One region of the Kitasatospora sp. NPDC090308 genome, then DNA from elsewhere that is predicted to be linked to it. Evidence: riboswitches for the same ligand, from Rfam matches in the RefSeq annotation. Region 1 holds a riboswitch; the other holds the start of a gene.
What was found. Region 1 has a riboswitch for thiamine pyrophosphate ahead of thiC (phosphomethylpyrimidine synthase ThiC). Riboswitches for the same ligand answer to the same signal wherever they lie in the genome.

Region 1 (3,201 bases):
TGCTGGATACCGGAGTTGCGCGTCGCCTCGGCCTTGCGGGCGAACGCCTCCTGCTCGGCCTCGGTGGCCCGGCGGTCGGCCTCGGCGGCCGCGATCCGGGCGTCGCGCTGGACGGCGGCGGCGTGCGGGGCGGCCAGGTTGGTGATGTAGCCGGTCGGGTCCAGGATCTCCTGGATCTGCAGCGAGTCGATGATCAGGCCGAGCTTCTCCATCTCGATGCCCGACGCGGAGCGGGTCTCCCCGGTGAGCCGCTCGCGGTCCCGGATCATGTCCTCGACGGTCAGGCCGCCGACGATGGAGCGCAGGTGGCCGGCGAACACGTTGTGCACCCGCTGGCCCATCATCTTCTGCTGGTCCAGGAAGCGGCGGGCGGCGTTGGCGATGGACACCGGGTCGTCGCCGACCTTGAAGATGACCACGCCCTTGACGTGCACCGGAATGCCCTGCGAGGTCACGCACTCGACGTCCAGCGCGGCCTCGTTGAGGTCCAGCGACAGCCGCCGGACCACCTGGACGCCGGGCAGCACGAAGGTGCCCCGTCCGGTGACCACGCGGAAGCCGAGGCCCTCGCCGTGCTTGGAACCCGAGATGACCAGCGCCTCGTTCGGCTCGGCGACCCGCCACATCATTTTGAAGAGCACGACCAGGACCAGCAGCCCTGCGACAACGGCTCCGACGATGCCGATCAGCATCGCGATCTCCCCCTTCGTGGCACACCGGTCCGTGGCTGCGCTGGGTGGTGCAGTTGTGGGCGCGGAACCCGGTGGCAGCCGCATTCTCCGCCTGCCGTGATCGCGGGGGAAGGGGCCGCGCCAGCGGGAGCGCCCACTGTCTCGAAACCGTTGCGCGGTGTTTGCCCGGCCTTGGTGAGGGGCCGTCAGTAGGGCTCGACGTACACCGTGCGCGGTGGCTGGTAATCGACCACGACCACCATGGTGCCCGGCTCCAGCGACTCGCCCGGCACCGCCCGGTACGCCAGGAACGCCTCGCTGCCCTGGCGTTCGGGAACGCGCACCATCACCTCGCCGACCAGGCCCGCGCCGATCCGTCCCGTCACCCGCCCCACCAGTCCGATCACCCCGGCGATTCTTCCACCCCGCGAGCGGCCCGGACAGGTCGGTGACCGGAGGCGCCCTGGACCCTCCGCGTCCGGTGCCCTACGGTGAGCAGCGGACGCGGGCGGCGAACGCCTGCGCGGAACGGGAGCTCGGAGCACCGGGCTGAGAGGGCGCTGACGGTACGCGGGCCCGCGTACCACCTGCTGCGCCGACCGCAGGAACCTGACCGGGTAATGCCGGCGTAGGGAGTGGAAGGTCGCATGACCACCTTGAGCGAGCACACGTCCGTCCAGCAGCCGGCCGCCACCGGGTACCCGACCCCGGCCTGGCGCAAGGCGTACCACCAGGGCAGCCGCCCCGACCTGCGGGTCCCCTACCGCGAGGTCCACCTCACCGACGGGCGCACCGTCCCGCTGTACGACACCTCCGGGCCGTACACCGACCCGTCCCACCCCGCCGACGTCCGGCGCGGGCTGCCCGCGCTGCGCGACGCCTGGATCCGCCAGCGCGGCGACGTCGAGGAGTACGAGGGCCGCGAGGCCCGGCCCGAGGACGACGGGATCAGGCACACCGCCCCGCGCGGCGGCGACCTGCGCAACCTGGACGCCGTCTTCCCCGGCCGCCCGCGCCGCCCGCTGCGCGCCCGCGACGGCGTCGCCGTCACCCAACTCGCTTACGCCAAGCGCGGGTTGATCACCCCCGAGATGGAGTTCGTGGCGATCCGGGAGGGCCTGGAGCCGGAGTACGTCCGCGAGCGGGTGGCCGGCGGACGGGCCGTCATCCCGGTCAACGTGAACCACCCCGAGGTCGAACCGGCGATCATCGGCACCGACTTCCTGGTGAAGATCAACGCCAACATCGGCAACTCGGCGGTCACCTCCTCCATCGAGGAGGAGGTCGAGAAGATGACCTGGGCCACCCGCTGGGGCGCCGACACCGTCATGGACCTCTCCACCGGCCGCAACATCCACACCACCCGCGAGTGGATCCTGCGCAACTCCCCCGTCCCGATCGGCACCGTCCCGCTCTACCAGGCGCTGGAGAAGGTCGACGGCCGGGCCGAGGACCTCAGCTGGGAGGTCTACCGCGACACCGTGCTGGAGCAGTGCGAACAGGGCGTCGACTACATGACCGTGCACGCCGGCGTGCTGCTGCGGTACGTCCCGCTCACCGCCCGCCGCAAGACCGGCATCGTCTCGCGCGGCGGCTCGATCATGGCCGCCTGGTGCCTCGCGCACCACCGGGAGAACTTCCTCTACACCCACTTCGAGGAACTCTGCGACCTGCTGCGCGCCTACGACGTCACCTTCTCGCTCGGCGACGGCCTGCGCCCCGGCTCGATCGCCGACGCCAACGACGAGGCCCAGTTCGCCGAACTCACCACCCTCGGCGAACTCGGCCGGATCGCCCGGGCCAAGGACGTCCAGGTGATGATCGAGGGCCCCGGGCACGTCCCGATGCACAAGATCCGCGAGAACATGGACCTCCAGAAGGAGATCTGCGACGAGGCCCCGTTCTACACCCTCGGCCCGCTGACCACCGACGTCGCCCCCGGCTACGACCACATCACCTCCGGCATCGGCGCCGCGATGATCGCCTGGTGGGGCACCGCGATGCTCTGCTACGTCACCCCCAAGGAACACCTCGGCCTCCCCGACCGCGACGACGTCAAGACCGGCGTCATCACCTACAAGATCGCCGCCCACGCCGCCGACCTCGCCAAGGGCCACCCCGGCGCCCAGCTCTGGGACGACGCCCTCTCCGACGCCCGTTTCGAGTTCCGCTGGGAGGACCAGTTCAACCTGGCCCTCGACCCGGAGACCGCCCGCGCCTTCCACGACGAGACCCTCCCCGCCGAACCCGCCAAGACCGCGCACTTCTGCTCCATGTGCGGTCCCAAGTTCTGCTCCATGAAGATCAGCAAAAGCATCATGGACACCTACGGCGACGACATGGCCGTGACCAGCGACGATGAGGCCGAGGCGGGCATGAAGGCCAAGTCGGAAGAGTTCGCGGCCAACGGTAACCGGGTCTACCTCCCGCTGGCCGACTGACGGTCACCTCGGAACGGCGCCGCACCGGGAGACAGGAGGGGGTTTCCCGGCGCGGCGCTCTGCGTGTCGGCAAATGCACCATCATGGTC
Region 2 (3,201 bases), 250 kb from region 1:
TCGTCGCCGGAGGCCACCGGGCGGTCCTTGGCCGAGATGATGCCGGTGGTGACGGTGCCCTCCAGGCCGTAGGGGGCGCCGATGGCGATGGTGGCGTCGCCGATGGCGACCTTGTCGGAGTCGCCGAGCGGCAGCGGGGTGAGCTTGTCGGTCGGCGGGTTGTCGAGCCGGACCACCGCGACGTCGTAGCCCTCGGCGCGGCCGACCACCGAGGCGCTGTACGAGGAGCCGTCGGAGAACTTGACGGTGAGCTTGCCGCCGTTGGCGGCGGGGGCGACCACGTGGTTGTTGGTCAGGATGTGGCCCTCGGTGTCGAAGACGAAACCGGTGCCGGTGCCGGACTCGCTGGAGCCCTCGGCCTTGATGGTGACGGTGGACGGCAGCGCCTTCGCGGCGATCCCGGCGACCGAGTCGGGGGCCCGGTCGAGGTTCTGGTGGGTGTTGCCGACCGCCACGGTGGTGCTGTTGCGGCTGGCGCTGGAGCCGCCGCCGTTCTTGCCGTTGTCGGCGACGGACGCGCCGATCGCACCGCCCGCCAGGCCCGCCACCAGGGCGACGGCCGCGACCAGGGCGATCAGCGAGCCGCGCTTGCGCTTGCCGGGGCCGCCGGCGCCGGGCTGCGGCGCCCCCCACGGCGCGCCGGGCCCGCCCGCGCCGCCCGCGGTGTCGCCGCCGGACGGGTGCCCCCAGCCGCCGACCGGGTGGCCGGCGCCGAACGGGTGCTGCGAGTGCTGCGGCGCACCGGGGTCGCCGGGCGCACCCGGGCCACCCGGAGCGCCCGGGGCACCCGGCGCCTCCTGGAGCAGCGGCACGGGGGCGACGGCCGGGTTGACCGCGGTCTGCGCCTCGTCCGGCCGGCCGTACGGGCTGACCGGCTCGGCGACCGTCCCGTACGGGTTCTGGAACGGCGGCGGCGCGTCCACCGGGACGGCGGGCGCGGCCGGGACGGCCGGGGCGGCGGCCTGCGGCGCGTCGGGCACCTTGCCGAGCTGGATGGTCTGCTCGACCGGGGCGGGAGCCGGGGCCTGGCCCGGGGCCTGGGGCAGCACCGGCGGCGGGGCGTCCAGGTAGGCGGGGGCGGGTGCGGGGGCGGGCGTACCGGAGCCGGCGGCCACCGCCTCGGTGCCGGCGGGCTCGGCGGCCTTCTCCGGCGGGGTGGTACCACTCGCGTGCTCGGTGCTCACGGACGACCTCCATCGCTGAACAGAACCTTCGGTCGCGAACCGCGGCGCTGGGGGCACGGCTCGCAACCTCGGTGCACAGTTTTTCCTATACCGGATTCGGACACCGTAAGCGGGCCCCTGAAGAAATGATGAGAAGCCTTAGGCGGCTCTGACATGCACATCAATGGTCCCGCGGTGCGGACGCCCGTCCCCCCGGTCTTGGCGTTCCCCCGCCCGGAGGCTAGCCTGTCGCTCCTGTAAACCGAAGAACGTCGCGGGAGCTTGGACCAGCCAGGCTGAGAGTGCGCCGGTTCGACCGTAGGGCATGGCGGTGACGCCACCACGGGCGAGGGGGCGCTGACCGCCGGAACCTGTCCGGGTAATGCCGGCGTAGGGAGTATCGGCCATGACGGCTGTTCCGTCTGCCCAGATGTCCGACCGTGCCGCCGAGGCGCGGTCCGAGGCCCCGCTCACCCTCGACACCGCCCCGCCGCGCACCCTGGACTTCCGGGCGCTGTTCGCGCTGTGGGCCAACCTCGGGGTCAGCCTGATCGGCTTCACCAGCGCCGCGACCGTGCTCGGCGAGCCGGGCCACGAGCTGGGGTTCACCGCCGCGGTGACGGCGATCCTCGCGGGCACCGCGATCGGCACCGCGATGCTGGCGGTGGCCGCCCTGGTGGGCGCCCGAACGGGTGCCCCGGCGATGGCGGTGCTGCGCGGACTGTTCGGCACCCGGCTGTCGTACGTGCCGACGGTGCTGAACATCGTGCAGTGCGTCGGCTGGGGCGTGTACGAGCTGACGGTGATCGCCTGGGGCGCGCAGACCGTCTCCGGCACCGAGGGCTGGCGCTGGCTGTTCGTGCTGCTGGCGGGCGTGCTGACCACGGTGCTGACGATCTGGCCGCTGGGCGCGATCGCGGTGCTGCGCAAGTACGTGGCGGTCGCGGTGGGCGTGGCGATGGTCTACTTCACGGTGCAGTTCGCCCGGACGGGCTTCCCGGACCCGGGCGCGGGCAACTGGGACGGCTTCCTGGGCGCGACGGACGCGGTGATCGCGGTGTCGATCTCCTTCGTGCCGCTGGCCGCGGACTACACCCGGCACGCGCGCAGCTCGGCGAAGGCGTTCTGGGGGACGTTCTCCGGCTACACGGTGGCCCAGGTCTGGTGCTACGTGCTGGGCGTGGTGGCGCTGCTGCAGTCCGGCGGCGACGCGAACCGGATCTTCGAGTCGTTCACCGGCGTGGCGGCGGGCTGGGCGTTCCTGCTGGTGCTGGTGCTGCGGGAGACCGACCAGTCGTTCGCGAACGTGTACTCGACGGCGATGTCGATCCACAACCTGTGGCCGCGGGTGGACCGCCGGGTGCTGACCGGCGGGATCGGCGTGCTGGTGACGGTGCTGGCGCTGCGGATCAAGGAGTTCACCGACTCGTACTACGGGTTCCTGGGCCTGATCGGCTCGGTGTTCGTGCCGCTGTTCGCGGTGCTGGCGGTGGACTACTTCCTGGGCGCGGGCCGGCGCGGCTGGAACACGGCGCAGGACGCCCCGGCGCGCTGGGTGATGCTGCTGCCGTGGGTGGTGGGCTTCGCGGTGTACCAGTTCCTGGCCCCGTCGAAGATCGGCGGCTGGTGGACCGGCCGGTGGGAGGACCTCCAGCAGCTGGTGCACTTCACCCCGGCGGCGTGGTCCTCGGCCTCGCTGTTCTCCTTCCTGGTGGCGGCACTGGCCACCCTCGCGGTGACCGCGCTGGAGCGCCCGCGGGCGGCGGCGGAGCCGCGGGGCTGACGCCCGGGCCGGACCTGCCGGGGCCGGACCTGCCGGGGTCGGACCGGATCTGCCGGGGCCGGGGCGGCGTGGTGCGTCCGGGAGCGGTCAGGGGACCAGCACCACCTTGCCGGTGACGGTGCCGGACTCGGCCAGGCGCAGGGCCTCGGCGGCGGCGGTGAGCGGGAGGCGGGCGGCGAGCGGCGCGGTGAGGTCGCCGCGCCGCAGGGCGTCCAGGACGGCGGTGAGGTCGGCGCGCAGCCGGGCCCGGAAGCG

Region 2: another riboswitch for thiamine pyrophosphate. It lies ahead of ACIQVD_RS16590 (purine-cytosine permease family protein); the one in region 1 lies ahead of thiC (phosphomethylpyrimidine synthase ThiC).

Annotation. Positions count from the first base shown of each region.
Region 1 covers NZ_JBIVXY010000006.1:391,998-395,198, forward strand. Annotated here, with positions in the region: gene ACIQVD_RS17705 (SPFH domain-containing protein) at 1-692, opposite strand, end outside; gene ACIQVD_RS17710 (hypothetical protein) at 878-1,078, opposite strand; TPP riboswitch at 1,190-1,323, shown strand; gene thiC (phosphomethylpyrimidine synthase ThiC) at 1,319-3,112, shown strand.
Region 2 covers NZ_JBIVXY010000006.1:143,373-146,573, forward strand. Annotated here, with positions in the region: gene ACIQVD_RS16585 (S1C family serine protease) at 1-1,184, opposite strand, end outside; TPP riboswitch at 1,428-1,579, shown strand; gene ACIQVD_RS16590 (purine-cytosine permease family protein) at 1,594-2,946, shown strand; gene ACIQVD_RS16595 (medium chain dehydrogenase/reductase family protein) at 3,034-3,201, opposite strand, start outside.